3 regions of the Ciceribacter sp. L1K23 genome follow, and region 3 is predicted to be linked to each of the others. Evidence: riboswitches for the same ligand, from Rfam matches in the RefSeq annotation. Region 3 holds a riboswitch; each other region holds the start of a gene.

Region 1 (9,776 bases), on a different contig from region 3:
CGAACAGACAGCCGCTGCAAAGCCAGCGCATTTGCCCGCGCTCGACACGGGCTCGCCGGACTTCACGGAAGAATGCCGGCGTCAGGCAAAGGCGGCAGCGGAGAGCGATGCGCGCGACGTGGAACTGCAGGCGTTTCTCGAGGCGATGCTCGACGACCTGCTCGAATAACTCCCCCCATTCACAATCCCGCGAGCCCGCCCCTTCCCCGCTCTCCCCGCCCCGCCGTTAACCCTGCCCATAAAGATTGCATTTATCTTTTGGCGGTAAGGTCTCGTTAGGATTCGGCCTGTCTTGGCGCCGGCCGCTGGTATCGCGGGGTGGCGCCTTCTCCAACCGTTGAGTGAGTGATGCGTCTCAATTGTCTTCCGGCCCTTCTTCTGGCCTCTACGCTTCTCGTCGGCTGCAGCTCGACGTCGGACCCGACGGCGGCGCTTTCGGTGAAGACCTCGAACGAGACGACGGCCTCGATCGCGCCGACGCCGCCGGCGAAGGTGTCAGGTGGCGAGGAGACGCATGAGCTCGCCTGGGCCGGCGGATCCGCGCAATCGCCGGCGCTTTCGGCCGTGAGCGCGTCGGGCTATGCCGCGCCGACCGACCGGCCGAACACGGTGATGGCACCGGTCGTGAAGGGCGGGCGGCTGAAGGTCTATGCCCAGCAGTTCCGCGATGCCAAGCCGATCAATTTCGGCAAGGTGCAGCCGAAGCATTACGCGGTGCACGGCGTCGACGTGTCGCGCTGGCAGGGCGACATCGACTGGCCGAAGCTTCGCACCCAGGGCGCCAACTTCGCCTATATCAAGGCGACCGACGGCGGCGACCACATCGACCCGATGTTCGCCAAGAACTGGCGCGAGGCGAAGGAGGCCGGGCTGAAGCGCGGCGCCTACCACTTCTTCTACTGGTGCCGCGTGGCGAGCCAGCAGGCCGAATGGTTCATCAAGAACGTGCCGAACGATCCCGACGCTCTGCCGCCCGTCATCGACGTGGAATACAACCACCAGTCTGACTGCCGCTTCAAGATTTCGGCGGAAAAGGCGCGCGAAAAGATGCAGGTGTTCATGGACATGCTGGAGCGCCACTACGGCAAGCGCCCGGTGATCTACACCGCGCCGGATTTCTACGCCGACAACCTCGCCGGCCACTTCAAGACCTACCCCTTCTGGCTGCGGGCCGTCGCCCAGCATCCGTCCAAGGTCTATCCGAACCGCGACTGGGTGTTCTGGCAGTATTCCGGCTCCGGCCTCTCCCACGGGGTGAGCGAGAAGATCGACCTCAACGTGTTCCGCGGCACGGTGGAGCAGTGGCACGACTTCGCCGAGGGTGGAAGACGGGTTGCTTCGCGGTAGGGCGATTTACTCCAGAAGCAGACGTTCCGACGTCCAAACGAAGGGGTCTGGCGGCTAGGACAGGTCGTGAATGTCCTTTCCCAGGGCCGGCCCCAGTCGCCACTCACTGAATCGCACTTCCAGGCCTGCCCGTTCGGGCGTGCAGCACATGGGACCGACCAGATAGCGATCCGCTTTCGGGAACGGGCAGAGGCGGGCCAGTGGCCAGGTCCGGCCATCGCCTGACGCCTGTATCCTCAAAACACCGCTCTCCACGGTCACCCTTATCCAGAAATCGGATGGGTCACCGTCATATCGCCCCGTGGCCCAGTCGGAGGTTTCATCGGTCAGCACACTGCCGAGCAGGCCATGTCCGTCCGAGAACTCGATCCCGGCCTTGACCCAGCGTCGTTCGTCGAGCCTGACCATGAGGCCGGCCTGGTCGTAGAGATGCTCGAAATGTGCCTGGACCCGAACCTCTGCGGTGAAATCACCTTCGGTCTCAAATGCATAGAAGTGGCCGGTGTCGCGGACGAAGCCGTAGTGCGTCTTTCGCCAGAAATCGGTGTTGGCGTCCGTCACCACGAACAGTTCGCCATCCGATATTTTCGCTTTCGTCGGCTCGTTGAGCCAACGTCCGTGTTTGAGGGTCTGCAACAGCGGCTCCCATGACAACTCGCGGATTTTCCGACCCGCATCTTTCGTTCTGTCGCCAATCCTAGAGCGATTGATTGCCGACAAACAAGCGGTGACGGAGGTCTTCCGGTCGACAGCTGGTCACCGCTCCACGGAATGGAAAAATGAAGCGCCAGCGCTTCACATATCCGTGAACGGTCAGGTACCAGAAATAGTTCGCATGCTACCCGAGAGTTAACCCTTCGTTTACCATGCGGCCTCTTTAGTGGCGCTCTTCTCTCCAGCGCGATGACCGCGCGAATCTCTTCATTTCCGAGTTTTCATGACCAGTATTCTCACGAATATCGGAGCGATGAGTGCGCTCCAAACTCTCCGTACTATCGCTGGTCAAATGCAGGACACGCAACGCCAGGTGTCGACCGGAATGAGGGTGGGGCAGGCTTCCGACAATGCCGCGTACTGGTCGATTTCCACGACAATGCATTCCGACAACATGGCGCTAGCGGCGGTGGAAGACGCGCTGGGGTTGGGGGGCGCGAAGGTCGATACCGCCTATGCCGGGATGACGGCCGTCGTCGATGTCATCAGTGAGATGAAGTCGAAAATTGTCGTGGCAACAGAAGACGGTGTTGATCGCTACAAGGTTCAGGCTGAAATCGAACAGCTCAAGGAGCAACTCACCAGTATCGTTTCTTCCGCTACTTTCAGCGGGGAGAACTGGCTTTCCACCGATGGCAGCAACAGCGCCTCCGTCGTTGCGTCTGCGACGCGAGATGCGAGCGGTAACTTCGGCGTCAAGAAAATCTCTGTAAATCTAGGCGAAATTGCACTTTTCACTACGGTGGGTAATGGCCTCTTGCAGACGATCCCGTCGACTGGAGGAAATGGCAGAACATATGGTGGTTTTGAGAACTTCACGAGCCCCACTGACACATTTGCCTTTACCGAGCCGTTCACGATGGATGACGGAGACGAATTCAAATTCGACATCCAAGACGGGGCACTTCTCTATACGGCAACTGTGACGAAAGCGGTTTTTGACCAATGGGCCGGACCGAATGGAGTTGTAGACGGGGACTTCGAATTTTGGGACCTCTTGGCCCAATCAGCCGCCGACTCTGGTCCCGGTTTCTACGGGGTCAACAACCAAGCGTTCGGCCAAGACGCCCCCAATCCCGTGCTGTTTTCCAACTTCCGTGTAACAGGCGTTCCCGAGTACACGATTATGGATGTGGATGTCACGGACGGAAGCGATCTGGGTCTTCTGCTATCCCGGATCGACGGTTGGCTGGAGATGACGATCGATGCGGCCGCAGACCTTGGGGCACTTCAGTCACGCATTTCCATGCAGTCGGATTTCGTTGCGAAGCTCACAGACAGCATCGACAGCGGGATCGGCCGCCTCGTGGACGCCGATATGAACGAGGCTTCCACGCGTCTGAAGGCGCTGCAAACGCAGGAGCAGTTGGCGATACAGTCGCTGAGCATCGCGAATACGAGTGCCGATAGTCTGCTGACGCTGTTCAGGTAACACTCGGCCGTACGTGATATCGTCCACCTGACCGGAAGCTGCCCTGTCCGGTCACCGCCGCCAGTGCCGAAAGTCCTGTCACGCCCCTCCCCTCTTTCGCTCCCCATCGCCCATTGACGCCCCCGCGTTACATTGTTACACCTTCTTCCGTTGAAGGTTCTCCAAGGGTCGCGAAAGCCCGAGGGGATTAAAAGGGAACACGGTGCGACGTACCCAACAGGGCGCAAGACCGTGGCTGCCCCCGCAACTGTGAGCGGCGAGTTCGACCGGGATAAACCACTGGCCCAAAAGGCCGGGAAGGTCCGGGAGCGCATTGACCCGCAAGCCAGGAGACCTGCCTCGACGTGTAACGAAACCCGGCCGGGGTGTGCCGAGGAGAGCGACGATGGCATTCGAGAGATCCTTTTCCGATTCCCGCCAGCCGCAGCCCTTCCGCGACCCGAGGTCCGTCGTGGAGGCTGAAGGATGCAATTGCCGTCGACACTGAGCGGCGTGAAGCCCGCGGGGCTTCGCGTGGAAAGTGTTTCCTGGGGCGGCGCCATGCGCGGCTCTCCGGACGAACCGATCATTTCAGACATTTCCTTTACCGTGCTGCCCGGCGAGATGCTGGCGATCGTCGGTCCGAACGGGGCCGGCAAATCGAGCCTGCTGCGCTGTCTCTACCGCTATCACAGGCCGGATGCCGGCCGGATCACCATCGATGGCGAGGATATCTGGCGGATGAAGCCGCAGGCCGTGGCGCGGCGCATCGCGACCGTGCTGCAGGAGCCGGCGACCGATTTCGGCCTCACAGTCGCGGAGATCGTGGAGCTCGGACTGACGCCGCACCAGGGGCGCATGGACCGGCACGAGGCCTACGCGGCGATCGGCGATGCGCTGCAATTGATGGCGCTCGAGCATCTGGCGCCGCGCAATTTCGCCTCGCTCTCGGGCGGCGAGAAGCAGCGGGTGATGATCGCCCGGGCGCTCCTGCAGAAACCCGACATCCTGATCCTCGACGAGCCGACCAACCATCTCGACATCCGCCACCAGCTCGAAGTGCTGGCGCTGCTCTCGCGGCTGCCGGCGACGGTGATCGTCTCGCTGCACGACCTGGCGCTCGCTTCGGCGCATGCCGATGCCGTGCTTGTCATGGCGCGCGGGCGGCAGGTGCAGTACGGCCCGGCGCTCGATGTGCTGACCCCGCATGCGATCCGCGAGACCTTTTCGGTCGAAGCTGTGATCGACGCCCATCCGGCCACCGGCCGGCCCCGATTTTCCTTTCATCTCGACCAGACCATTTCAGGGAGACCTTGATGCGCTTCACCATTGCCCTTTCCGCCTTTATCGCCCTTTCGGCCTCCACCGCGCTTGCGTCGGGCTTTCCGGTCACCGTGAAGAGCTGCGACCGCGAGGTGACGTTCGAAGAAGCGCCGAAGCGGGCGATCTCTCAGGACGTGAACCTCACCGACATGATGCTGGCGCTCGATCTCACCGGCAGCATGGCCGGGATTTCCGGCATTTCCGGCTGGTACAAGATGGACGCGGAGATGAAGGCGAAGCTCGGCGACCTGCCGGAGATCGCGCCGCAGTATCCGACCAAGGAAGTGCTGCTGGAAGCCGATGCCGACCTGTTCTTTGCCGGCTGGAACTACGGCATGAAGGTCGGCGGCGAGGTGACGCCTGAGACGCTGGAGCCGTTCGGCATCAAGGTCTACGAGCTGACCGAGAGCTGCATTCACATCATGAAGAAGGACAAGTCCTCGATGGAGGACATGTATACCGACATCCTGAATCTGGGCCGGATCTTCGGCGTCTCCGAAAAGGCCGAGGCGCTGGTCGCGGGCTACCGCAAGCAGATCGCCGAGGCGACCGCATCCGTGCCGGAGGGAACGCAGCCGCTCAAGGTGTTCGTCTATGACAGCGGCGAGGAAAAGCCGTTCACGGCCGGCCGCTTCGGCATGCCGACGGCGCTGATCGAGGCTGCCGGCGGCGTCAACATCATGGAGGATGTCGAGACCAGCTGGACCGAGGTCGGCTGGGAGCCGGTGATCGAGCGCAATCCGGAGGTGGTCGTCATCGTCGACTACGGCGAGGTGACGGCGGAGCAGAAGATCGCCTACATGCGTGACAACCCGGCCTTCAAGGATATTCCGGCGGTGAAGAACAACCGCTTCGTCGTGCTGCCCTATGTCGAGGCGACGCCCGGTCCGCGCAACATCAACGCGGTGAAGACGCTCGCCGACGCCTTCCAGCGCTCGACCCAGTAATGAGCCATCGCGGATACGTCAGCGGGCCGCGCCATGCCCTCATTCACCTCACCCCGGTGCTGGTGGCAGGGCTGACGGTGGGTCTCGCCGCCATGATCATGCTCGCCGTCTCGGTGGGATCGACCAATATTCCGCTGTCGGAGGTGTGGAAGATCATCGCCAGCCATCTCGGCGTGACAGGAATGGAGCAGGACTGGTCGGCCGGCCGGGACAACATCGTCTGGCAGGTGCGGCTTCCCCGCGTGCTGCTCGGCGCCATGGTCGGCGCCGGTCTGGCGCTGGTCGGCGCGGCGCTGCAGGCGGTAACCCGCAACACGCTCGCCGATCCGCATCTGCTCGGCATTTCCTCGGGCGCGGCCTTCGGGGCGATCATCGTGCTTTTGCACACCGGCACGTTTCTCGGTCTGGTCACCGTGCCGCTCTTCGCCTTCGGCGGCGCGATCGCGAGCACAGCGCTGGTGGTCGGCATCGCGAGGCTCAACCGGGCCGGCAATGCCAGCCGGCTGGTGCTGACCGGGGTGGCGATCTCCTTCGTCATCACCTCGCTCGGCAGCCTCGCCATTCTGCTCGGCGATCCGCGCGCCACGCATACGGTGGTGTTCTGGATGCTGGGCGGACTGGGGCTGGCACAATGGGACTACCTGCCCTACCCGCTGGCGGTGCTTCTCGGCTGCGGCACCTACCTGATCGCCAAGGCCCGCAGCTTCAATGCCATGACGCTCGGCGACGAGACCGCCACGACGCTCGGCATTCCGGCCGAACGCTTCCGCCTGACGGTGTTCGTCGTCTGCGCGCTGCTGACCGGCGCGGCGGTCGCCTTTTCCGGGGTGATCTCGTTCATCGGGCTGATGATCCCGCATCTGGTACGGTTCGTGGTCGGCGGCGACTACCGACGGGTGCTGCCGCTTTCGGCGCTCGGCGGCGCGATCTTCCTTGTCGCGGCCGACATCGTCGCGCGCACGCTGATCCCGCCGCAGGACATGCCGCTCGGCATCATCACCGGGCTTGTCGGAGGGATCTTCTTTATCTGGATGATGCGCGGCGACCGGGCGACCGGCTGAGCAACTGCTACCAGCGCAGGGCGCGGCGACCGGCGCCGTAGCCGGCGATCGTGACGATCGCAATCGCCAGCGGGTACCAGGTCGCGACGAAGAGCGGGCTGTCGTCGGGGCAATGCAACGCGTAGACCGTGGCGCCGATGGCGCCCGCGGCAATGCCGGCGGCGGCACCGGCCAGGCCGGGGTTGTCAGGCGCGCCATTCCTCATGGCCCAGAGCAACGCGACCAGCGGCAGGAAAGACAACGTCGGCACCAGGACGAGGCAGAAGGTGGCGTTGCGGCCGAGCAGTTTCGGCATCCAGTCGGCTTGCGGCAGGACGACGAGTTCGGCGGCGACGGCAAGGACGAGCAGGCCGAGCGGCACCAGCAGGGAGAGCGCGGCACCGCGGACAGACAGGCCCGGCCGGCCAATCCGCAGGACGAGACGGCAGGCCAGCACCGCTGCCAAGAGGCTGGCGCCGATCTTGAAGGCGACCCGCAGCGTTTCGATCTGGTCGGCGAGATCGGGACGAAGGCCATAGGTTGACAGCAGGAGGGAAACGGCGGCGACAGCGCCGAAGACGATGGCAGCCGCCAGCGCACGACGGTAGCGCATCCGCACCGGCGCATCTTCCGACAAAAGCCTGATCAGTTCATCCGTCTTCATGCTTCACTCCGGTAAAGGGTGGACAGCGCCTTCAGCGCCCGGTGCAGCGTCACCCTGACCGCCACTTCACTCATCTTCAGCCGTTCGGCCGTTTCCTTCACACCCGCTCCCTCGAGAGATATGGAGCGGACGATGTCGCGTTGCGGCTCCTTCAGGCGCGAGAGCACGCTCTCCGCATCGAGCCTGTCGGCGACGTTCGCGTCTTCCGCCTCCAGCGTCGCCACGACGTCTTCCAGCGGCACATCGACCCTGCGGCCGCGACGGCGCAGCGCGTCGATCAGCTTGTTGCGCACGATCGTCGACAGCCACGGGCCGATGGGGCGTTCCGGATCCCAGGTGCCGCGTTTCAGATGAACGGCGATCAGGACCTCCTGGACGATATCCTCGGCCTCTCCGGCCGAAGCCCCGAACTGGTCGCAGCGGCGCCGCGCCATGGCGCGCAGGTGCGGCGTCACGGCGCGCAGGAAACGGTCGTAGGACGCCGCGTCGCCATCAAGCGCGCTTCGCATCCATTCCGCCCATTGCACCTCACGCTCAGGCCGCCTCACATTACCCTCTACGCGTCGCCACACGCTTTCGTTACCGAGATGTCATCGAAAGGCTGATTTTTCGGACAAGCCGTTGAACTGCCTTCGATTTCTTTTCACTGCCGCCTCGCCACACGATCCGATCGCGAATTTTTTCCGATCAGGCAGCGTAACGTTTCGCCGCAGCGGTCCGTAGCTCCCGATGACCAAGCCAATCACGGCTCGGCACTCTGAGGAGAACTAACGATGAAAAACGGTTTTGTCACGCTGGCGCTGGCCGGCTCGCTCGCTTCCGCTCTCGCCACGATCGCCGTCCCGGCCGCCGCGCAGGATGCCGAGAAGGAAAAGTGCTACGGCATCGCCCTTAAAGGTCAGAACGATTGCGCCGCCGGCAGCCATGATTGCGCCGGCCATTCGGCCATGGACTACGACAAGCAGTCCTTCAAGCTCGTGCCCGCCGGCACCTGCACCACGATGATGACGCCTGATGGCGCCCACGGCTCGCTGACGCCGGCCTGATTTCCTGAAAACCGATCCACCGCCAAATCCAGACAAGACAGATAGCAAGGACACCAGACATGACGACCAACCGCAACGCGCTCGCAGCCTCGCTCGCCGCCGCCCTCGTTCTCGCCGGCGGCCTGCCCGCCATGGCCCAGGATGCCACCAAGGAGAAGTGCTACGGCGTGGCGCTGAAGGGCCAGAACGATTGCGCCGCTGGCCCCGGCACGACCTGCGCCGGCACCTCCACCATGGACTACCAGAAGAACGCCTGGAAGCTCGTTCCGGCCGGCACCTGCGAAACCATGGAAACGCCTAATGGCAAGGGCTCGCTGACGCCGGCCTGAGGCGCGAAGCGAAGCACGCCCTTCACCCAACCCTCTCCCCGCCAGCGGGGAGAGGGACCACGACCGAACCGGAGAGACCTCCATGAAACCGTCCCGCCTTCCCGCCCGACCGGGCGTCGGCTTCAAGCCGGAGCATTTTACGAGCATCGACGCCGGCCCGCAGCCGGTCGGCTTCTTCGAGGTGCATGCGGAAAACTACATGGGGGCCGGCGGCCCGCCGCATGCCAAGCTTGCGCGACTGCGGGAAGACTATGCGCTGTCCGTCCACGGCGTCGGCCTCTCCATCGGGGCGATGCAGCCGCTCGACCGTGACCATCTTCTTCGGCTGAAGACACTCTGCGATCGCTACGAGCCGGAAAGCTTTTCGGAACATCTGGCCTGGTCCAGCCATGGCGAGGTGTTTCTCAACGACCTCCTGCCGCTGCCCTACACCGAAGAGACGCTTGCCCGCGTCGCCGCGCATGTCAGCGAGGTGCAAGACACACTCGGGCGGCAGATGCTGCTGGAAAACCCGGCGACCTATCTGGTGTTCGAGGAAAGCACGATCGAGGAAACCGCTTTCCTGCGCGAGATCGTGGGCCGCACCGGCTGCGGGCTGCTGCTCGACGTCAACAACGTGTTCGTCGCCTCGATCAACCACAATCTCGACCCGCGCGCCTATCTTGCGCAATTCCCGCTGGAGGCGGTGCGCGAAATCCATCTGAGCGGCCATTCCGAGACGGTGGACGATGCCGGCGCACCGCTTTTGATCGACAGCCATGACACGCCGGTCAAGGACCCGGTCTGGGCCCTCTATGACGAGGTGATCGCCCGAACCGGACCGATGGCGACGCTGATCGAATGGGACAATGACGTTCCGGACTGGCCAATTCTAAGATCCGAAGCGGAAGCCGCAGGCGCGATCCTTTCCCGCGCCGCGCAAAGCCGGGCCGCGTGACGCCATGTCGACCGCCAC
Region 2 (9,776 bases), on a different contig from region 3:
CCGGCGACCTTTCGCAGATAGGCATAGAAGGCAAGATAGCCGTGTGGCGGAACGAGGTCCGGAGAGTGATAACTCTCCTTCGGATCGATGTTGTAGCCGCGCGCCGGCTGAATGCCGAGGAATACGTTGCCGAAGCGGGTGAGTGGCAACGCGAATGCTCCATCCTGAAAGAAGGGATCGCCTTCCGGTCCACCCCATCGAGCCGTGATCTCTTCTTGAATCCGCTTGGGAAGAGATTCGAAAAACGCTATGTAATCATTCAAGGAAATGACATCGCGGATTTCCCGCCCATCACGCGCGGCATTGGTCGGCCCGGCCATCATATGCGCCATCAGCGCATCGCCATCCGAGGGTATGTCGCCGACCGAATAGCCCGCCGCCTCCATCGCTCTCAGCACCTCGACGGTGCCGGCGGGCGTGTCGAGGCCGACGCCATTGCCAAGCCGGCCGTCGCGGTTCGGGTAGTTCGCCATGATCAGTGCCACGAGACGGTCCGCCGCCGGCGTCCGTCGCAGCCTAGCCCAGCGCGCCGCAAGCTCGGCGACGAAGGCCATGCGACCGGAATCGGGTTCATGGCTGACGATATTGGTCTCAACCGTCTCATCGAACCGCGCCGCCGCCTTGAACGATATCGCACGGGTCATCACCCGCCCGTCCACCTCCGGCAGCGCCACATGCATCGCAAGGTCACGTGCCGAAAGGCCCTGAGACGAGTTTTCCCAAGCGTCCAGAGCAGAACTCGAGAAAATCGCCTGCAGCACAACCGCGCCGCTCTCGTCGAGCACGGTGGACGGATTTTCACTGCCGGGTGCCGAGACCGCAAAGCCGGTGGCGTTGATCACCACATCGGGCGTCGCCTCGGCGAACACCGCCCGCAGTGTCTCAACCGAGACAGCGTCCTTGAGCGAGCCGACGAACACCGGCAATGCCCGCATGCCCTGCGCTCGCAGCGCCTCCACCATCGCCGCGACAGGCTTGGTTTCGCCGCTCTGCACGAGCGCGCGGTAAAAACAGATGGCGGCTATCGGCGCCGCTGACCCCGCAGCCTTCCGCCACTCCTCAACTCCGACGACACCCCGGCCCGGCCACCAGATGCCGGCCTTCATCAGCGGGATCGCCGGGGCAGGCCGTTCGCCTTGGTCGATCAGGAACGCGGCGTAATCCAGAAAGGCATTCGCGTTCTCTGCTCCGCCCTCGACAAGATAGGACCAGAGAACGGCAAGGTTGTCCGGCCCGACAGTCGAAAACGGCGCCAGTCCCTCATCCGGTTTGTCGTCGCCCGGCAGCACGGCGATCTTCGCGCCGCTCCGCCGAACGACCGCATGCAGCGCCTCGAGCGCATAGTGAAAATAGCTCGCCCCGCCGAGCGCCCTGACCACGATCAACTTTGCGTGCCGCGCCGTGCGCTCGACATAGGTGTCGACCGACATCGGGTGCTTGAGGCTCATCAAGCTAGCCAGTCGCACGGATGGCCCGCCCTCACGGCCAGCAGCAGCAGCGGCTGCGATCGCTGCGAGCTCCGTGTCGGCCGCAGACAGGACGAGGATGTCGCCGGGCGTCTGCCCGAGGTCGATCGCCTCCTCCCCGTCGCTGATCGAGCCTTTCTGGGCGAGCAGAAGATGCATTGATCAGCCGGCCGCCGCCTGCACCGCCTCGACCACGGCGCCGTAGTCCCACTCGTGCAGGCCGATCACCACCAGGCGCGTCTCGCGCTTGTCGCCGCTCGTCCAGGGACGGTCGAAATAGGTGTCGACGCGGCTGCCGACCGCCTGCAGGACAAGACGCATCGGCTTGCCGGGCACGTCAATGAAACCCTTGAGGCGCAGCACGTCATGGGTGGCGATCACGTCCTTCAGCTTCTCGACGAAGGCCGCCGGATCGGCGATCGGAGGCAGCTTCAGCACAAAGCTTTCGAACTCGTCGTGATCGTGATGGTGCAGGTGATCGTGATCGTCGCCGGCGGCGTGGGCCGCCTCGTGCTCCAGTTCGTGATGCGACTTGCGGTTTTCGATGTCGTCCTCCGTGCTCGCCCCGATCCCGAGCAGGACGAGCGACGGCACCTCGCCGTTCCTCGCCTCGATTAGCGCCGGCTTGCGCGCGGTACGGCCGGTCACCTCGGCGCGCACGGCCGCGACACCAGCGGCATCGAGCAGATCGGTCTTGTTGAGCACGATCAGGTCGGCGCAGGTCAGCTGATCCTCGAACAGTTCCTCGATCGGGCTTTCGTGATCAAGGCTCTCGTCTCCGGCCCGCTGGGCGGCGACCGCATCATGGTCGTCGGCGAACCGGCCCGCCGCGACCGCGACGCTATCGACCACCGTCACAACACCGTCAACCGTCACGCGGGTGCGGATGTCGGGCCAGTTGAAGGCTGCGACCAACGGCTGCGGCAGAGCAAGACCGGAGGTTTCGATGACGATATGATCAGGCTTGATATCGCGGTCGAGCAGCTTCTGCATGGTCGGCACGAAGTCATCGGCCACCGTGCAGCAGATGCAGCCATTGGTGAGCTCGATGATGTCATCCTCCGTGCAGTTCTCCGCCCCGCAGCCCTTCAGAACCTCGCCGTCGACGCCGAGATCGCCGAACTCGTTGATGATCAGCGCGATCTTCTTGCCGCCGGCATTGGTCAGCATGTTGCGGATGATGGTGGTCTTGCCGGCACCGAGAAAGCCGGTGATCACGGTAGCGGGAATTTTCTGCTGCAACATGGTTCAACCCTTCATCTTGAGCGGCAATCCGGCCGCCACGAAATAGACTTGCGCCACCACCTCGGCGACGCGCTGGTGAAGACGGCCGGCATGGTCGCGAAACTCCCGCGCCATCCTGTTGTCGGGCACGATGCCCAGTCCGACTTCGTTGGAAACGACGATCACCCGCGCCGAGAGCGACGGAAGAACTTTCACGAGGCTGGTGGCCGAAGCGTCGATGGAGCGCTCCTCCATCATCAGATTCGTGATCCACAGCGTCAGGCAATCGACGAGGACCACACGGTCCGGCGAGTCGAGAGCCCACAGACGATCGGCAAGATCGAACGGCTCCTCGTGTGTCGTCCAGCCATCCCCGGCGCGATCCGCCTTGTGTTTGTCGATACGCGCCTGCATCTCGTCGTCAAAGGCGCGGCCTGTCGCCAGATAGTGCAGATCGAGACCGCTTTGACGAGCCAGGCGCTCCGAAAAGGCCGACTTGCCTGAGCGGGCGCCACCGAGCACGAGAATGGTCCTATTCATCTTGCCTCCATCGCATCCGTCGCATAAATGCCGCCGCCCCGCGCCGCAAAGGCTGGAAAAGTCGCGGTCGGCCTTCCGGCAGATCCGTCAGAAGGGTGCAGGGAATAGGTCGATGTCACAACAGGGCTCGTAATCTCAGCAGACGCAGAAGAAAGTCCATCAACGGTCTGCTGGGTCGTTATCGGATCGTCCTGAAAAGACGGAACCACCGCAAACGCCGTCGCGGCAACAATCAGGATGCCGAGGGCGATCGAAAGGAAAGAGAAATTCTTACGCACGACGTGTCGCCTCGGCACGTTTCATAGCGCGGCCCAGGGACTCATCGCGTGTTGACCGGACGTACGGATACACCACGCCTGTCGTCTGTGTCGCCATGACAACCTCCGTGCTGGCAACGGGGAAATCCTTCCCCAAGGCTGGGCAAAATGCCCGGCACGGATGGCAGGTCTCCTGGCTCATGGCATAAGGCCCAATCAAGGGCACGCGGGTCCGTCTCGCCTTCCCGGCGCATCGGCAATATCGCGAAAAGGTGGACGATTCGTAGATCCTAGAGGCGTCCGACCCCGGCTGATCGCGCATGCCGCGCCAGTGACTTTTCCGGACTGTCCAGTAGCGCCGCCCAAGGCACCATGCCCTGATCCCGACGTGTCCGAGGCAGATCCGGATGACGGACCCTCGCCACTCTACAGTCGCGGGGTCGGCTGCGATGGGGACGCCCGGAATGGGTCCGTCCTGTCGCATTCCCTTTTGCTCTCCGCCCACCCTTTGCGGGACGACGGAAACCATCCGTTCATGCCGACTTGATTAGGCCGACGACATCGGCAAGTCAATCGCGCCGGCGACCTTCGCCGTTCACGGATTGCAGGTCGGATCGGTTGCCACGTCGCAAGTGGAACCGCCGCCAATGGTGATCTTGCCGCTAGCACCTTCCTCAACATTGGTGCCCGATGGAACCACGGGCGCAGCAGCCGGCGCAACGGTCGGCGCGGGCACCACCGCAGGCGCGGTAACCGAGGCTGGCGCGGCCACAGCCGGAGCATCCGCTTTCAGCTTGGTCGACGTGGTCCGCGGCTTCGGGCGGGGCGGAGGCAGGCGAGGCGTTTGCAAGGAGAAGGCGAAGCGAATTCGCGCTGCTGCCTCTTCCGCAAGGTTCTCGTCGGCGATACGGGGATTGTCGGTAGAACTGTGAACAATGAAGGTTCCCGCTGCCACGGGATTGCCGGTGTCGATGTCGGCGGCTGTCACCTTGAAGCGCACGCTCGCACGCCTGTCACCGTAGGCCTGTACCGGACGATAATCGTCGAACTTCACCGTCAGCACGACCCTTTGCAGCGGAACATTGCGGCGGGTGGCATTGACTGCCGCAGCGACACGGCGGTCAACGCCAGCAAGCACGACGAGAGGCACGTCGGCGGCACCGATCACCGCAACGTCCCTGACATCATACATCAATGGCCGGCGGATCGGCTCGCGCCCCGTGAGAATGCAGGAGGGCAGTACGGCGACCACCGCGATAATCGCAAGGAGACGGAGAAGGAATCGCTGCATGGGGAATCCCGAAAAGACGTTTCGTCTTTTTCGACATTCCTGATTTATGGTTAGCGGGTGGTTAACTCAGCCGCGACGGGCCGAAAATACACCATAAGCCGCGGCCATTTCCTCGAACCGCTTGGCCCGGCGATGGGCCGCTTCCGCGTCGATACCCCAATGCTCGTCCGTCCAGTCTTCGTCGAGGTGGGCCAGAGACCATGCCTCTTCCAACGAAATCCGCCCTTCGGACAGCGCGAGGCCGATGAGCGCCGAGCCCGTGAGGGTTGTCATGACGTGCAAAGCCGAGAGCGCGAAAGGATCGCGATGCCTGGCAAGCGCCTTTTCGAATGCGGCGATCGCCGCTTCTGGCTGCTCCTGGTGCATCACACCGACAGCCAGGATGAAGCGCGCCCCAAAGGTCTCCGCGGCCCAGTCCAGCAGGGGATTCCACGAGAGGTTCTGGCGCTCCACCAGCTCCTGCGGCGTGTCGGCGCGATAAAAGATCATGTCCGTGCCCGCAAAGCGGAGAATTTCCGCCGCCACCATGTCGACCTGTTCGGCCACGGCATCGATTGCGGTGTTGGCAAGCCTGGTCACGGGCATGGTCGCCGGATCGATCACATCCTTCTGCGCCCGCCATTCAACCGCCACAAGTTCGGCGAGCGGTGTGGTCGGAAGGAGAAGCGTATTCCTGGCAGGCGTCTTTACGGGTCGCCCGTCGAGCTTGACGGCGAAGCTGTCGCCATCTGCCTCCACGCTTACGTTTTCGTAGAATTTCTTCGGCAGAGGCCGCTTCATCTGGATCTGCGCTCGGCGGACCGGATCTTCGTGGCTGGGCTCAGGCACGAATGTGCCGAAGATATCAGAAAGTTCATCGCGCATCGGGTTACCCCTTGTGAATATAGGCCAGAAGATCGGCGGGGCGCTCCACCACCGCGTCGGCGCCGGCCTGCCAAAGCTCCTCGACGGAACAGTAGCCCCAGGAGACGCCGATCGCTGCAGCACCCGCCGCCTTCGCCATCTGCATGTCGTAGATCGCGTCGCCGATGACGACCGTCTCCGCCGGCGAGATGCCGCTCTGGTCGCAGCATTCCGTCACCATGGCCGGATGTGGCTTCGACGGACAATCGTCGGCGGTGCGGCTGACGAAGAAATGGTCCCGCCAGCCGTTCGAATCAAGGATCAGGTCCAGCCCGCGCCGCGACTTTCCTGTCACCGCCCCGATCAGCACGTCGTCCCGCGCGGCAAGCGTAGCAATAACCTCGGCGATGCCGTCGAAACGCCGCTCTGTGGCTGCCCCGCTGCCTCGGACATCCGAGAAAATCGACTTGTAGTACGCGGTCATCTCGATCGCTTCGTCGTCGACATGCGACTTCCCTTGCAACCGCGCGATCGCGATATCGAGCGTGAGCCCGATGATCGCCTTGGTCGCCGCAAGGGTCGGAGGTGGGGAGCCAAACCGCTCGAAAGTCTTCTCCATCACTGCATGGATCAACCCCGCGCTGTCGACCAGCGTCCCGTCGCAGTCGAAGAGCACGAGCTTCATTCGATATCTGCCTCTGGCCCATCGACATCGAAGCCGAGCAGGTTCCAGCTCTGCACCATATGCAGAGGTAGCGGCGCCGTGACGCGCAGCCGCCCGCCGTCCGGATGCGGAATGTCGATATGGCGCGCGTGCAAATGGAGCCGCTTCTGGATACCGCCCGGGAATTCCCAGTTGTGGTCGTCGATGAAGTATTTCGGATCGCCGATGATCGGATGCCCGATGTGCAAAGCGTGCACGCGCAATTGGTGGGTACGGCCGGTATACGGTTCCATTTCCAGCCAGGCGAGGTTCTGCGCAGCCGTGTCCACGACGCGATAGTAGGAGACTGCGTGGTCCGCCCCCTCCTCGCCATGCTTGGCGATCCGCATGCGGTCGCCGTCGATCGTCGGCTCCTTGACCAGCCAGGTGGAAATCTTGTCCTCCCGCTTGCGCGGCACGCCCTTGACCAGCGACCAGTAGGTCTTCTTCGTATCGCGCTCGCGGAAAGCCGCCGTCAGTTTCTGGGCCGCACCGCGCGTCCGCGCGACGACCAGAACGCCGGAGGTGTCGCGGTCGATACGGTGCACAAGGCGCGGTTTCTCGCCCTTTCGGCTGGTCCAGGCCTCGAGCATCTTGTCGATGTGCCGCGTGACGCCGGAACCGCCCTGCACCGCGATCCCCGCCGGCTTGTTCAAGACGAATACCTTCTCGTCCTCGTGCAAGAGCATGCGAGACAGCAATTCCGCATCGCCGGCATGCTTCAGATCCTTGCCGGCGATCGGCCCGGTCTTCGGGCTTTTCGGATCGATATCCATCGGCGGAATTCGAATGAGTTGGCCCGGCTGCACGCGGCTGTCGCTTTTCACCCGGCCGCCATCGACACGGATCTGCCCGGAGCGCAACAGCTTCTGCAGCGCTCCGAAGCCCAGTCCCGGATAGTGCACCTTGAACCACCGGTCGAGGCGCATGCCCGCCTCGTCCGCGTCCACCTTGATATGCTCTATGCCGGCCATGGGTTCTCTTCCGTGCGCGCGGCCGAAACGCCGCGTCTTGCTTGTCAGACGCCGGCTTTACTGCATTTCACCGCCTTCGGACAACCTCTATCGAGGATACCGTCAAAACAGCATGCGGCCGATCTGCAGACCGCCAATCACCGCGCAGACGGAAAGGAGGACACTTGCCACGAGGTAGGTCACTGCCGCAACTGTTGCGCCGCGCTCGAACAAGGAGATGAAATCCAGGGAAAAAGCCGAAAACGTGGTGAAGCCGCCGAGGAAACCGGTGATCATCAGCAGTCGTAATTCCGCCGAGGCGTTGAACCGCCGTGCCACCAGTTCGGCGAACAGCCCGATCGCCAGAGAGCCCACGACGTTGACGGTCAACGTGCCCCAGGGGAAGGCCGGCCCGAACCAGCGCAATGTCAAAAGACCGACGAGATAGCGGCAGACCGAGCCGCTAGCGCCGCCGAGGGCGACGAGAAGGACATGCAGCATAGGGACTCCGGCATCGAACGCGGACAAGATTCGTCCAGACCTTACATCCGGCCGTCGTTGTTTGCACCCTGTCAGCGGTCAGCCGACGACAGGAAAACGGACACAAACCGGTCGATTTCGCTCCAGTCGGTGAACTCGACATCCTCACCGGTGTCCGATGGTGCGCCTTCCCGCTCCGCCATGCGCTTCATCATCCAGCGCTTGAAGAAATCGTACTCGCTGAAGCGGAAGGCACCGGCGGCATGGTGCACATGATCCGGCGCCCATCCGGTTTCAGTCTTCAGCGCATCCGGAAAGTGTCGGGCCTCATCCTGTTCTGCGTCGATATCGCTGCGGATGAACAGCGAAACGGACACGAAGGCATTCGGAACGGAGGACAGCCAATCCTTCTCGCGGCGGACGAAATCGACGAAGGGCGCCGGATAGCGGCCGGCATGGATCGGGGCGCAGAGGATCGCCGCCTCGGGCCGCTCCAGCGCATACTCCGCCATCGACATCACGTTGAAGAGAACGGCGCGGTGACCGTCCTTTTCGATCCGCGCCGCGATCGCTTCGGCGATCTTCCGTGTCTGACCTTCGATACTGACGTAACCCACGAGTACGATCATCTGAACCCTCCCTCAGGCATCGCGAGCCGGCGCAGTCTTAACATTTTCAGGCACTGACAGACAGGTCGCGCCGCCGACGCTCTGTTCAAGCTTGACCAGTTTGTCCGCAAACGCAAGCGACCGGCCGGAGGCGCCATGTCGCACCCTCCGTTGAACCGTTAAAATTCTAGGCTTTAATTTAAAGAACCGTACAAGCAGGGGCTGTTATATTAGAGAGATAAACAAAGTGGTAAGGCCATGACCCAAGTAGTCACAGTGTCGGCCCATACCGCCGCCTATGCGTCGGAGGCCGTGAAAAAACCGATACGGTCTCCTCGCAAGACCGATGTCCAGGACAATATGCGCGCGGTCGTCAACAACGCCGCCGAGGGCGAGGACGTCTGGAAGACGGCACCGCTGAACATGGTGCAATCGTCCAAACTCAGCCTTGATTTCCTGAGCGCGAACCAATCGCGGCACGAGCAGCAGGCAACGCTGAAGCAGACGATCGACGCCTACAAGAACAGCACGACCTGACCCGCCGAAGGGGGTTCGGCAAGGCCGCAGCCTGACTGACTGCGGCCTCTTGTTTGGTATCAGTTCTTCTTGCCGGCAGCCGCCACCGGAAGCATGATCTCCACCTCGCCCGCGTTCTGGAAGACCAGCTTCACCGGAACAGTCGCGCCTTCGGCGAACGGTTCCTTGACCTCCATGAACATCATGTGAAGTCCACCAGGCTTCAACTCCACGGTCTGCCCGGCCGGGACAGGAATGCCGTCCGCCAGTGCACGCATCTTCATCACCTCGCCGACCATCGCCATTTCGTGCAGTTCGACGCGACCGGCATTCGGCGATTCCGCCGACACCAGAACGTCGTCGTGATGACCGTTGTTCTTGATGGTCACGAAGCCGCCGCCGACGGGCTGTCCGGGCAACATCGCCTTGGTAAAGCCGGCCGTCAGTTCCAGGTCACCGACCGTGACGGGAGCGAAGCTACCGGGGTCGGCGGCCGCGGCCATATCACCGTGCCCGGCATGGGCATCGTGGGCGCCGTGCGCGCCATGGCCTTCATGAGCATCTTCGGCCGGATCCGCGGCCACAATCTTTAGAACGGGCGCCGGGTTTTCCAGAGAATGCGGATCGACACCCGCCGCAGCGACCTCGGTCCAGCTGACCTGCGCATCCGAGCCGCATAGCTGAACAGTCGGGAACGCGAGGCCCGCCTCGTCGGCTTCGGCGACCTTCCCGTAAATCACGAACGTATCGTAGAAATTATCCGGCAGTTCGCCGTTCTTCCAGCGGATTTCCACCGGACCGGAGGTGATCTGCGTGCCGTGATTGTCATAGGCTTTCTGGTAGTCGCCGGTGATCACCTCGATTTCCCAGCCGGCTTTGGGCTGCGGCTTGGCGG
Region 3 (9,776 bases):
TCCGCTCCGGGAGCTACCGTCGCCGCGTCGCTGCAAACGCACTTGTTCATGGATTGGGAGGCCCCTTGCCTCCGATACGCTCGATACATCCGACCACCCCGCTTCCGCAACCAGAGCCGCTGGACAGCGAAATCGTGCTTTCCCGCGCGCGACGGTGCAACCGCTGGCACATACGGCCGGACATGGCTGACAAGATACGCGGCAGGCTCGGCTACCTCACGGACAAGCGCGAGGATGGCATGCTCGTCGGTCGCATCCTGCGGGCAGGCATTCCACACGCCCGCATTCTCTCCATCGACACGACTGCCGCGGAAGCCCTGTCGGGGGTCGTCGCTGTTGTCACCCATCGCGATATCGCAGGATCGAACGCGTTCGGAATTGTCATCCAGGACCAGCCGGCGCTCTGTCACGACAAGGTCCGCCACAAGGGCGATCCGGTGGCGGCGGTGGCGGCCATCGACGCAAAGACGGCGGAACGAGCACTCGCGCTGATCAAAGTGGAATACGAGCCGCTGCCGCTCGTCGACACCCCCGAGGCAGCGCTCGCCGATAATGCCGCGCTTGTTCACGATGGTGGCAATCTGCAACGGGAGCTGTTCTTCCGCCGTGGCGACGTTTCGGTCGGCTTCGAAACTGCCGCGTTTGTCGTGGAGGAGACTTACGTCACCCCGCGCCAGATGCACGGTTTCATGGAGACCGAAGGCGGTTACGCCTTCATGGAGGAAGGCGGCACGCTGAACGTCTTCGTCGGCGGCCAACACGGCGGTCGCGACCGGCTGCAGCTGTCACGGATACTGGCAATGCCGGAGGAAAAGATCCGCGTCGTCACCTCGCCCACGGGTGGCGCCTTCGGCGGCAAGGACGAACTGTCGGTCCAGCCGGCGCTGGCTTTGCTGGCGCTGAAATCGGGCAAGCCCGTCCGGCTGCAACTGTCCCGCGCAGAGTCCGTGCTCGCCGGCCAGAAACGCAATCCGATGACCATCCGGATGAAGACAGCCTGCGATGCGAACGGAATGCTCCTCGCACAGGAGGTGGAGGTGCTCGCGGATGCCGGGGCCTATGCCTCCCTTGGCCCCGGCGTGCTGGAAACAGCGCTCGAACACGCGACCGGTCCCTATGCGGTGCCGAACGTGTCCACCCATGGACGGTTGGCCTATACCAACAACGGCACCTGCGGCGCCTTCCGCGGCTTCGGCGCCAACCAGATGACCTATGCCGTCGAGTGCCAGATGGATCGTCTGGCGCGGCTCGCGGGATTGTCGCCTGTGGAAATTCGCGCCCGCAATCTCCGGTCCGCCGGATCGCCCGGTTATCTCGGACAAGTCGTCTCGAAATCCGAGCGCATCGCCGAAATGCTTCATGCCGCCTCGGCCTCGGAGTTGTGGCGCAATCCGCAGAGGCCTTCCGCCGATGGCGAATGGATCATCGGTACCGGCATGGCGATGAACTATCAGGGCAACGGCTTGGGTTCGGTCGTACCCGACCCCGCCGGCGGACGTCTGGCGTTGACCCCCGATGGCTTCATCGAAGGAGCCTACGGTCTGGATGAAATGGGTCAAGGACTGCTGCCACTGATCCAGGCGACGGTCGCCGCCGAACTCGGCTGTGCCCGGGAAGACGTGAAAGCGACGGTTGGCGATACCAGAATTGCGCCCGAATCCGGTTCCACCACAGCCTCGCGCGGCACCTATGTCGTCTGGGAATCCGCGAGAAGGGCGGCGCCGGAATTTTCGCGGAAAGTCCGTTCCGCCGCCGGTGCGCTGCTCGATCGAGACCCTGAAACGCTCGTCTTTGCCCCCGGCGGATTGGCCGAACGCGGCTCCAACAGCGGCGACATCCTCCTCTCCTATCATGATCTCGCCAAGGCCACACCCGAACCCGACCTGCCGTGCGTGGCGGTCGCCTACGAATTTCCGAAGACGGATTATCCAACTGCGAACGCCCGCTACATCTTCGCATTCGGCGCCGCGATCGCCAGGGTCGCCGTCAGCCGCGTCACCGGACAGGTTCGTGTTCTTGACCTCCACCAGCACTCCGCCGCAGGTCCCGTCATGGACGTCGCCGCCTATCTTGGCCAGCTCGAAGGTGGCGCCGTGCAGGGGCTGGGCTTCACCCTGACGGAGGACGCGCCGATGCGCGATGGCGGCTATCTCACCGCCAACCTCGACACGTACATGCTGCCCGGTATTCAGGACACCCCGGAAACCATGAGAATCTTCGCGCTCGAGGGACTGGATGCGGACGATGACCTCGGCCCCCGGGGATCCGGCGAGCTTGGCATCGGCGCGGTCACGCCGGCGATTGCCAATGCCGTGGCCTCAGCGATCGGCTATTGGCCCGCCGTGACCCCCATCCCGCCCGAAGCGATTCTCGAAGCCTTGGCGGTGACGGCATGACGACACGCTTTCATTTGAATGGTAAGCCCGTCGTCGTGGCCTGCGCGCCGGACACCCGCCTTGCCGACATCCTGCGCGATCACCTCTCCACGACCGGCACGAAAGTTGGCTGTTCCGTCGGCCGCTGCGGCGCCTGCACGGTGCTGATGGATGGCAAGGCGGCGAACGGCTGCCTTCTGATGGCCTTCCAGATCGACGGTACGCAGATCGTCACCATCGAAGGTTTGGAAAGCCACGCGCTCGGTGCTGCCATCGTGGCGGGACTGGAAGAGGAAAACGCCTTCCAGTGCGGCTATTGCGCGCCGGGCTTCACGATCGCCTTGACCGCCCTTCTGGACGAGAAGCCGGATGCGACGGAAGCGGACATCCGCGCCGGAATCGAAGGCAATATCTGCCGCTGCACCGGCTACCATTCCATTATTCGCGGAGCGCTGAATGCCGCCCGCCGCGTTCGCGAGCAATCTCGCGCCAACGGAGACTGACATGACGATCGCCATCACCAACTCCGAGCCTCGCACAGAAGGCGCGAGAACCTTTCTCGCGAGGCGCAAGAAACAGTTGTTCATCGACGGTACCTGGCGGGACGCGTCCGACGGCGACTTCTTCGAGACCTTCGATCCGGCATCAGGGAAGCTTCTTGCCGAGCTTGCCGGAGGAACGGCCACCGATGTCGACGCGGCCGTCGCAAGCGCCCGCTCCGCACTTGGTTCCCACGAATGGAAAGGCCTCACCCCGTCGGCCCGCGGCAAGCTACTCTGGAAGATCGCCGAACTGATCGACGCCCATGTCGAGGAACTGGCGGAACTCGAAACGCTGGACCAGGGCAAGAGCTACAAGACAGGTCGCTTCGGTGAGATTCCGGCCTCCGCCGAGCAGTTTCGCTACTACGCGGGCTTTTGCACGAAGATATTGGGGACCACCATCCCTACGTCCATCGCCTACCAGCCCGAAGGCAAGCAGATCTTCGCCTATACGACCCGAGAGCCGATCGGAGTCGTGGCTGCAATCACACCCTGGAATTCGCCCATGCTGATGGCGGCCATGAAGCTGGCACCGGCGCTGGCCGCCGGCTGCACGGTGGTTCTGAAACCCGCCGAGGAAACGTCGCTGACGGCGATCCGGCTGGTCGAACTCATGATCGAGGCTGGCCTGCCGAAAGGCGTCGTCAACCTCGTCACAGGTTTCGGCGAAACCGTGGGTGCGGCGCTCACCGCCCATCCCGATGTCGACAAGGTCGCCTTCACAGGTTCGACGGAGGTCGGCAAGCTGATCGTCAGGGCGGCACAGGGCAACCTCAAGAAACTGACGCTCGAGCTCGGCGGCAAGTCGCCGGCGATCGTCATGCCCGATGCGGACATGGCGCTGGCGATCCCGGGCATCGCACGCGGCATCTTCTCAAATTCCGGTCAGGTTTGCGTCGCAGGCTCGCGGGTCTATGCGCACCGGACAGTCTTCGAGGAAGTCGTCGAAAAAGTATCGAAAGCTGCCAGCGCCCTGAAGCTAGGCCACGGCCTGGATGAATCTACCGATCTCGGACCGCTCGTCAACCGCAAGCAGTCGGACCGGGTCGCGAGCTTCATAGCGGAGGGAACCGCCGATGGCGCTCACATCGCAGCCGGAGGCCGGCAGGACGGCGAATTCGGCACCTTCTTCGAACCCACCGTCGTAACATCGGTCCGGCCCGACATGCGCCTGATGCGCGAGGAAATCTTTGGCCCGGTAGTCGCTGTCACGCCCTTCGACGACGTCGAGGAAGCCATCACCTATGCCAACGACAGCCCCTATGGTCTGGCTGGCAGCGTCTGGACGCAGGATCTTTCCTCGGCGCACCGCCTTGCCGCCAGCGTCAGAGCCGGCACGATCTGGATCAACTGCCATTCCTATTTTTCGCCGGAACTGCCCAAGGGCGGCCACAGGCAATCCGGCTGGGGATACGAGAACGGCGCCCAGGGTCTCGAAAACTACCTGGAAACCAAGACGGTGTGCGCCGTCATCTGACAAATGGTTATTGCGGCGTGATCGCGAGTTTCACCAGCCGGAACGGACTGGAGACGGTGTTGGCCGCGACGTCGAGGATGAAGCCGCCGACGCTGCTCAGATCCTGCCGTTCGGCGGTGAGCTTCGGGTAGAGAGCCGCAAGCTGGACGTAACGATCGTGGTTCAGCGGATTGGTCGGCGAGATACCCGACACATCGACGAGCAGGATTTTCTCTCGTTCCGCCACCTGCGCGACCACCGGATCGGCAACGTCGAGAGCGCCGATGCGGCCGTTGCCGGTCAGAAACTGCGACGCCTGCAGCGCACGATCGTCCTTGGAAACCAGGATCGTCAACGGCGGCGACATGGGACCTATCACTGCCATTTGCTGCCGGAACACATCGACGTCGATGTCGGGTGCCGCAAGCATGACGTTGAGTTTTGCGAGCACGTCGGACCGGTCGCTCAGCTTCAACTGCCGCAGCGTCTCGACCACGAGCCAGCCACCCATGCTATGTCCGAAGAGAAGCACCCGGCCTTTGCCGCGACCGGCCGTCAAACGCGTCAGCGTCTCGGCGAGATAGTCCCGCGAATACGTCACGGATTCCTTGTCGGCAAGATAACCGGTCACCGCCGCCTGGGAAGGCCAGGCAAAAAGCACCGGCACGCCCTCGACATTGGCATCGGCCGACATCTGCACCACGCGGAAGAGAGACTCCTGAAAGTTGAAGTTGAAGCCATGCACGAATACACCGACATCGGTGCCATCCGAAGCTTCGATTTTAGCCTGATTGCCCACTTCCCGGTAAAACTCGTCCGCCGACAAGGTCCGTTGCGCCGTGACTGCAAATGTCTTGGCCGGATCGGGATGGCCGCCTTTCGGCCACTCGATCTCGCCCGCCTTGTGCCCCGGAGGAACCGATACGGTATAAGCCGCAAAATTCAGTTCGGGTGCCTTGCCGTCGGTGTATCCGAGGCCTTCCTTGTTCTCGCGCGTGGTGGCGACGTAGACGGTGACCTGCTTGGTGTCCGGCAGCGCCGATTGAGACAGGCTCAGCGCCTCCGGCCCCGGTCTGCCGGCACAGGCGGTTAGCGATAACACCGCGCAAAGGCCAAAGACGAACTGAAAGGCGCGAACAAGAGTGATGCGCCGGGCGTCACCTGAAAACGTCATGTTGACTGCTCTTTCACCAACAACTTGTGAACCCGCCCAGATGCGCTGAATACCATCCTCACGGTGAAGGGCAAGGCCCCAGGCCGGTCGTCACGCCACCCTTTATCACACGACAGCGCCCGTGTCGCGAATCCAGCAGAGACGCGTCGCGAACACCGCATTGGGTGCACTGCAAACCTGCTCTATTGTCAATCACAGGAGGTGCCGTCCGGACACGGGCGGAGAATTGGGAAGCCGGTCAGAATCCGGCGCTGCCCCCGCAACGGTGGTGGAGTGAAGAACCGGCAAATTGCCACTGGGAGGAGTCCTGGGAAGGCGTCGGTTTGATCCGCAAGGATGCTCCAGAGCCCGGAAACCAGCCTCGGGAGATAAGTTCATTACGATCGCGGTGGGCGGTCGGGGACAGGTCGGCCACGTGCCTTTGCGCGCGTGTTCAGTCCTGCTCGTCCACCGTCCATTTTTAAACGAGGACGAAGACATGGACTTGCAGAATACTGTATTGCGGCAGTTGAAGAACCGCCGGGAAGGCTTCTCCCTCGAGCAGCCCTTTTACATCGATCCCGACTATTTCAAGCTCGACATGGAAACGATCTGGTATCGCGACTGGCTGTTTATCGGCCATGACTGCGAAGTGCCGCGCGCCGGAAACTATTTCACCGTCCAGATCGGCGATTATCCCGTCGTCGTCGTGCGCGGCAAGGACGGCGTCATCCGCGCCTTCCACAACACCTGCCGCCATCGTGGCCACCGCGTCTGCACGCAGGACAAGGGTGCATCCGCCAAGCTCGTCTGTCCCTACCACCAGTGGACTTACGACCTTGACGGCTCGCTCGTCTTCGCACGCCAGATGGGCGAGACCTTCGACAAGTCTGAATTCGGCCTGAAGCCGGTCGCCTGCGAGAGCGTCGCCGGCTACATCTTTATCTGCCTTGCCAACGAGCCGACTGACTTCGCACCCGTCCGCGCCACCATCGAGCCCTACATGGCGCCGCACCGCCTCTGGGAGGCGAAGGTCGCCGCCCGGACGACGATCATCGAAAAGGGCAACTGGAAGCTCGTCTGGGAAAACAACCGCGAATGCTACCATTGCGCCGGCAACCACCCGGAACTCTGCCGCACCTATCCGGAAGCACCGACCGCCACAGGCGTTCAGGGCGCGAAGGATGATCCCTTCATCGCCGAGCACTGGAAACACTGCGAGGACGGAGGCCTGCCGAGCGAATTCCGGATGGATCCGACCGGCCAGTTCCGCGTCGCCCGCATGCCCCTCATTCAAGATGCGGTCAGCTACACCATGGACGGCAAGCCGGCCGTTCGCAGACCCCTTTCCGACGACGTGAAAATCTCGCGCATCGGCACGATGCTGCTGTTTCACTATCCGACGACCTGGAACCACATGCTGGGTGATCACGCGATCTCCTTCCGCGTCCTGCCGCTCTCGGCCGAGGAAACCGCCGTCACCACCACCTGGCTGGTCCACAAGGATGCGGTCGAAGGCGTCGACTATGACGTCGATCAACTGACCCACGTCTGGAACATGACCAACGACCAGGACCGTGCCATCGTCGAGGAAAACGCCTTCGGCATTCGCTCCCCCGCCTACGAACCCGGCCCTTACTCGGTCGAACACGAGGGCGGCGTCATGCAGTTCGTCGAATGGTATGTCAATTTCATGATCAACCGTTTGCAGGGCGACAAGTCCCGCCTGTCCGCGGTGGCCTGACATGAACATCGCCGTTCCCAGCTATCGCCATGTCGACGAAATGCGCCCCTGGTCGGACCGGGAGCACATGCTCGAATGCGTCGCCGTCACGCCGGAAGCGCCTGACGTCATGACCTTCACCTTCAGGCCGGATCGCTCCGGCCTGTGGTTCCGCTACCTTCCCGGCCAGTTCGTGACGCTGGAAATTCCTGTCTCTCCCGAACCGGTGATGCGCACCTACACACTCTCCTCCAGCCCCTCCCGGCCTTACACGGTGGCAGTGACGGTCAAGGCGCAGAAGGAGTCGATCGGGACCCGTTGGATGTTCGACAACCTGAAGCCCGGCATGCGGTTGAAGGCGATCGGCGCGCTTGGCGACTTCTCCTATGCAAAGCATCCCGGCCGGAAATACCTGTTCGTCTCCGCCGGCTCCGGCATTACGCCGATGATGTCGATGACCCGCGACATGAGCGACCGGGCTCCCGATAGCGACATCACCTTCCTGCACTGCGCCCGTTCTCCTGATGACATCATCTTTCGCTGGGAGCTTGAGGCCAAGGCGCGGGAAATGCCGAACTTCACGCTTGGCCTGATCATCGAGCAGCTCGGTCGCGGCCAGCTCTGGTCGGGGCTCAAGGGGCGCATCGACAAGGCGAAGATCGCGCTTTTGGCCCCTGACTTCCTCGACCGGACCGTCTTCTGTTGCGGCCCCGAACCCTTCATGGCGACGGTGCGCGAGGCGCTGGCCGGTGCCGGCTTCGACATGAAGAACTATCACGAGGAAGCCTTCCAGCCGGTAAAGCCTGAACTGCCGGTCGTTGTCGCCGATCACTCCGACGGCGCCCAGCCGACAAAGGTCATCTTCTCGATGTCCGGCAAGACGGGCCTTTGCGAACCGGGTCACACGCTTCTCCAGGCCGCCCGCGCCAACGGCGTTCGGATCGGTGCCGCCTGCGAATCTGGCCTCTGCGGCACCTGCAAGGTCATGAAGATTTCCGGGCAGGTCGAGATGAACCACAATGGCGGCATTCTCGATGACGAGATCGACGAAGGCTACATCCTCGCGTGCTGTTCGCGGCCTCTCGGCGAGGTCGAGATCGAGGCCTGAGATCGATATGAAAACGCCGGGCGTCCCGGCGTTTTTTGTGTAGCAGGCTAGGCGTCTGAAAGCAGTGCCTTCAGACTGTCAAGCGTATCCGCCTCGGCGGATGGCTTGTCCCAGCGCAGCCTCGAAATGCGCGGGAAGCGCATGGCGACGCCGGACTTGTGCCGGCTCGACCGGTTGAGCCCCTCGAAGGCGATCTCCAGCACCAGCCCCGTCTCGCGGTTCGCCCGTACCGAGCGCACCGGTCCGAAGCGGTCGATTGTGTTGTCGCGCACATATTTGTCGATCTGCCGCAACTCCTCGTCGGTGAAGCCGAAATAGGCCTTGCCGACAGGGACCAGTTGTAGCCCGTCTTCGCCCTCGTCCCAGACACCGAAGGTGAAGTCCGAATAGAGGCTCGACCGCTTGCCGTGACCGCGCTGCGCATACATCAGCACGGCATCAACGGTATAGGGATCGCGCTTCCACTTGAACCACGGCCCCTTCGGTCGTCCCGCGACATAGGCCGAGTCCTTGTGTTTCAGCATCACACCCTCGATCACCGGATGAGGGGGCGCCAGCCTCTGCCGGTCGAGATCGCTCACATCGGCATAGGTGACCTGCGGCGAGAGGTCGAACCGGGTTTGGTCCAGCCCATCGACGAAGGCTTCGAGCAGCTTCCGCCGCTCGTCGAAGGGTAGAGAGCGTGTATCCTTGCCGTCGAGCATCAGCAGGTCATAGAGCCGCACGAAGGCCGGATACTGTTTCATGAGCTTGTCGGGCACCGTCTTGCGGTTCAAGCGTTGTTGCAGGTCCGAAAACGTGCCGACATGCTGCCCCGGTACGCCGACGAGCAATTCGCCGTCCAGCACCGCCTCGAAATCGATCGCGCCGAGCAGGTCCGGAAACGTGCCGGAGATATCATCGCCAGTACGCGTGTAAAGACGCTGGACGCCACCTTCCGACGAGACCTGGACGCGGATGCCATCCCATTTCCACTCCGCACGGTAATCCTCGGCAGTTACGCGGTCATAGTCGCCCGTCTCCAGCGGATTGGCGAGCATGACCGGTCGGTAGAGCGCCGCCGCCGCGCTGACGGGCTTAGCCTCCCGACCCTCAAGCCAGGCGAAAAGCTCAAGGTAGGGCGGCTCCAGCCCATGCCAGAGCTCCTCGATTTCGGTGACATCGACACTGCCCATATTGGCAAGCGCCTGCTTCGCGAGCCGTGCCGATACGCCCATTCGCATGCCACCGGTCATCAGCTTGATCAGCGCGTAGCGCCCCGAGGTATCCAGCGCATCCATGAAAGCAACAAACTTGGCCGGCGCCGCGCTGCGCGACGTCGCCTGTAGGGTTTCGACCACCTCGCCAAGCGTCGGCTCTTGCATATCGTCCGCGCTCGCATCGTCCGGCCATATCAGTGACACCGTCTCGGCCAGATCG

The links. A riboswitch is a leader RNA that binds a small molecule or an ion and turns the genes downstream of it on or off. The one in region 3 is predicted to bind cobalamin.
Positions count from the first base shown of each region.
Region 1: linked by a shared signal. The riboswitch ahead of J5J10_RS12735 (ABC transporter ATP-binding protein) and the one ahead of J5J10_RS19925 (aromatic ring-hydroxylating dioxygenase subunit alpha) in region 3 are both predicted to bind cobalamin.
Region 2: linked by a shared signal. The riboswitch ahead of J5J10_RS06770 (hypothetical protein) and the one ahead of J5J10_RS19925 (aromatic ring-hydroxylating dioxygenase subunit alpha) in region 3 are both predicted to bind cobalamin.

Region 1 is NZ_JAGRRC010000001.1:2,618,157-2,627,932, reverse strand. Features, by position in the region: gene J5J10_RS12755 (antitoxin MazE-like protein) at 1-169, shown strand, start outside; gene J5J10_RS12750 (GH25 family lysozyme) at 349-1,347, shown strand; gene J5J10_RS12745 (DUF1349 domain-containing protein) at 1,402-1,983, opposite strand; gene J5J10_RS12740 (flagellin) at 2,285-3,493, shown strand; cobalamin riboswitch at 3,631-3,850, shown strand; gene J5J10_RS12735 (ABC transporter ATP-binding protein) at 3,959-4,789, shown strand; gene J5J10_RS12730 (ABC transporter substrate-binding protein) at 4,789-5,742, shown strand; gene J5J10_RS12725 (iron ABC transporter permease) at 5,742-6,803, shown strand; gene J5J10_RS12720 (DUF1109 domain-containing protein) at 6,811-7,446, opposite strand; gene J5J10_RS12715 (sigma-70 family RNA polymerase sigma factor) at 7,443-7,994, opposite strand; gene J5J10_RS12710 (DUF2282 domain-containing protein) at 8,220-8,492, shown strand; gene J5J10_RS12705 (DUF2282 domain-containing protein) at 8,552-8,821, shown strand; gene J5J10_RS12700 (DUF692 domain-containing protein) at 8,904-9,758, shown strand; gene J5J10_RS12695 (DNA-binding domain-containing protein) at 9,763-9,776, shown strand, end outside.
Region 2 is NZ_JAGRRC010000001.1:1,452,721-1,462,496, reverse strand. Features, by position in the region: gene cobN (cobaltochelatase subunit CobN) at 1-1,625, opposite strand, end outside; gene cobW (cobalamin biosynthesis protein CobW) at 1,629-2,711, opposite strand; gene cobU (bifunctional adenosylcobinamide kinase/adenosylcobinamide-phosphate guanylyltransferase) at 2,715-3,230, opposite strand; gene J5J10_RS06770 (hypothetical protein) at 3,227-3,508, opposite strand; cobalamin riboswitch at 3,653-4,032, opposite strand; gene J5J10_RS06765 (hypothetical protein) at 4,083-4,778, opposite strand; gene J5J10_RS06760 (ATP12 family protein) at 4,845-5,642, opposite strand; gene J5J10_RS06755 (HAD-IA family hydrolase) at 5,647-6,306, opposite strand; gene J5J10_RS06750 (RluA family pseudouridine synthase) at 6,303-7,298, opposite strand; gene crcB (fluoride efflux transporter CrcB) at 7,401-7,778, opposite strand; gene J5J10_RS06740 (flavodoxin domain-containing protein) at 7,850-8,386, opposite strand; gene J5J10_RS06735 (hypothetical protein) at 8,624-8,902, shown strand; gene J5J10_RS06730 (DUF1775 domain-containing protein) at 8,962-9,776, opposite strand, start outside.
Region 3 is NZ_JAGRRC010000002.1:186,755-196,530, reverse strand. Features, by position in the region: gene J5J10_RS19945 (molybdopterin cofactor-binding domain-containing protein) at 1-2,396, shown strand, start outside; gene J5J10_RS19940 ((2Fe-2S)-binding protein) at 2,393-2,878, shown strand; gene J5J10_RS19935 (aldehyde dehydrogenase family protein) at 2,880-4,394, shown strand; gene J5J10_RS19930 (alpha/beta fold hydrolase) at 4,402-5,547, opposite strand; cobalamin riboswitch at 5,730-5,926, shown strand; gene J5J10_RS19925 (aromatic ring-hydroxylating dioxygenase subunit alpha) at 6,026-7,270, shown strand; gene J5J10_RS19920 (hybrid-cluster NAD(P)-dependent oxidoreductase) at 7,272-8,357, shown strand; gene J5J10_RS19915 (cisplatin damage response ATP-dependent DNA ligase) at 8,405-9,776, opposite strand, start outside.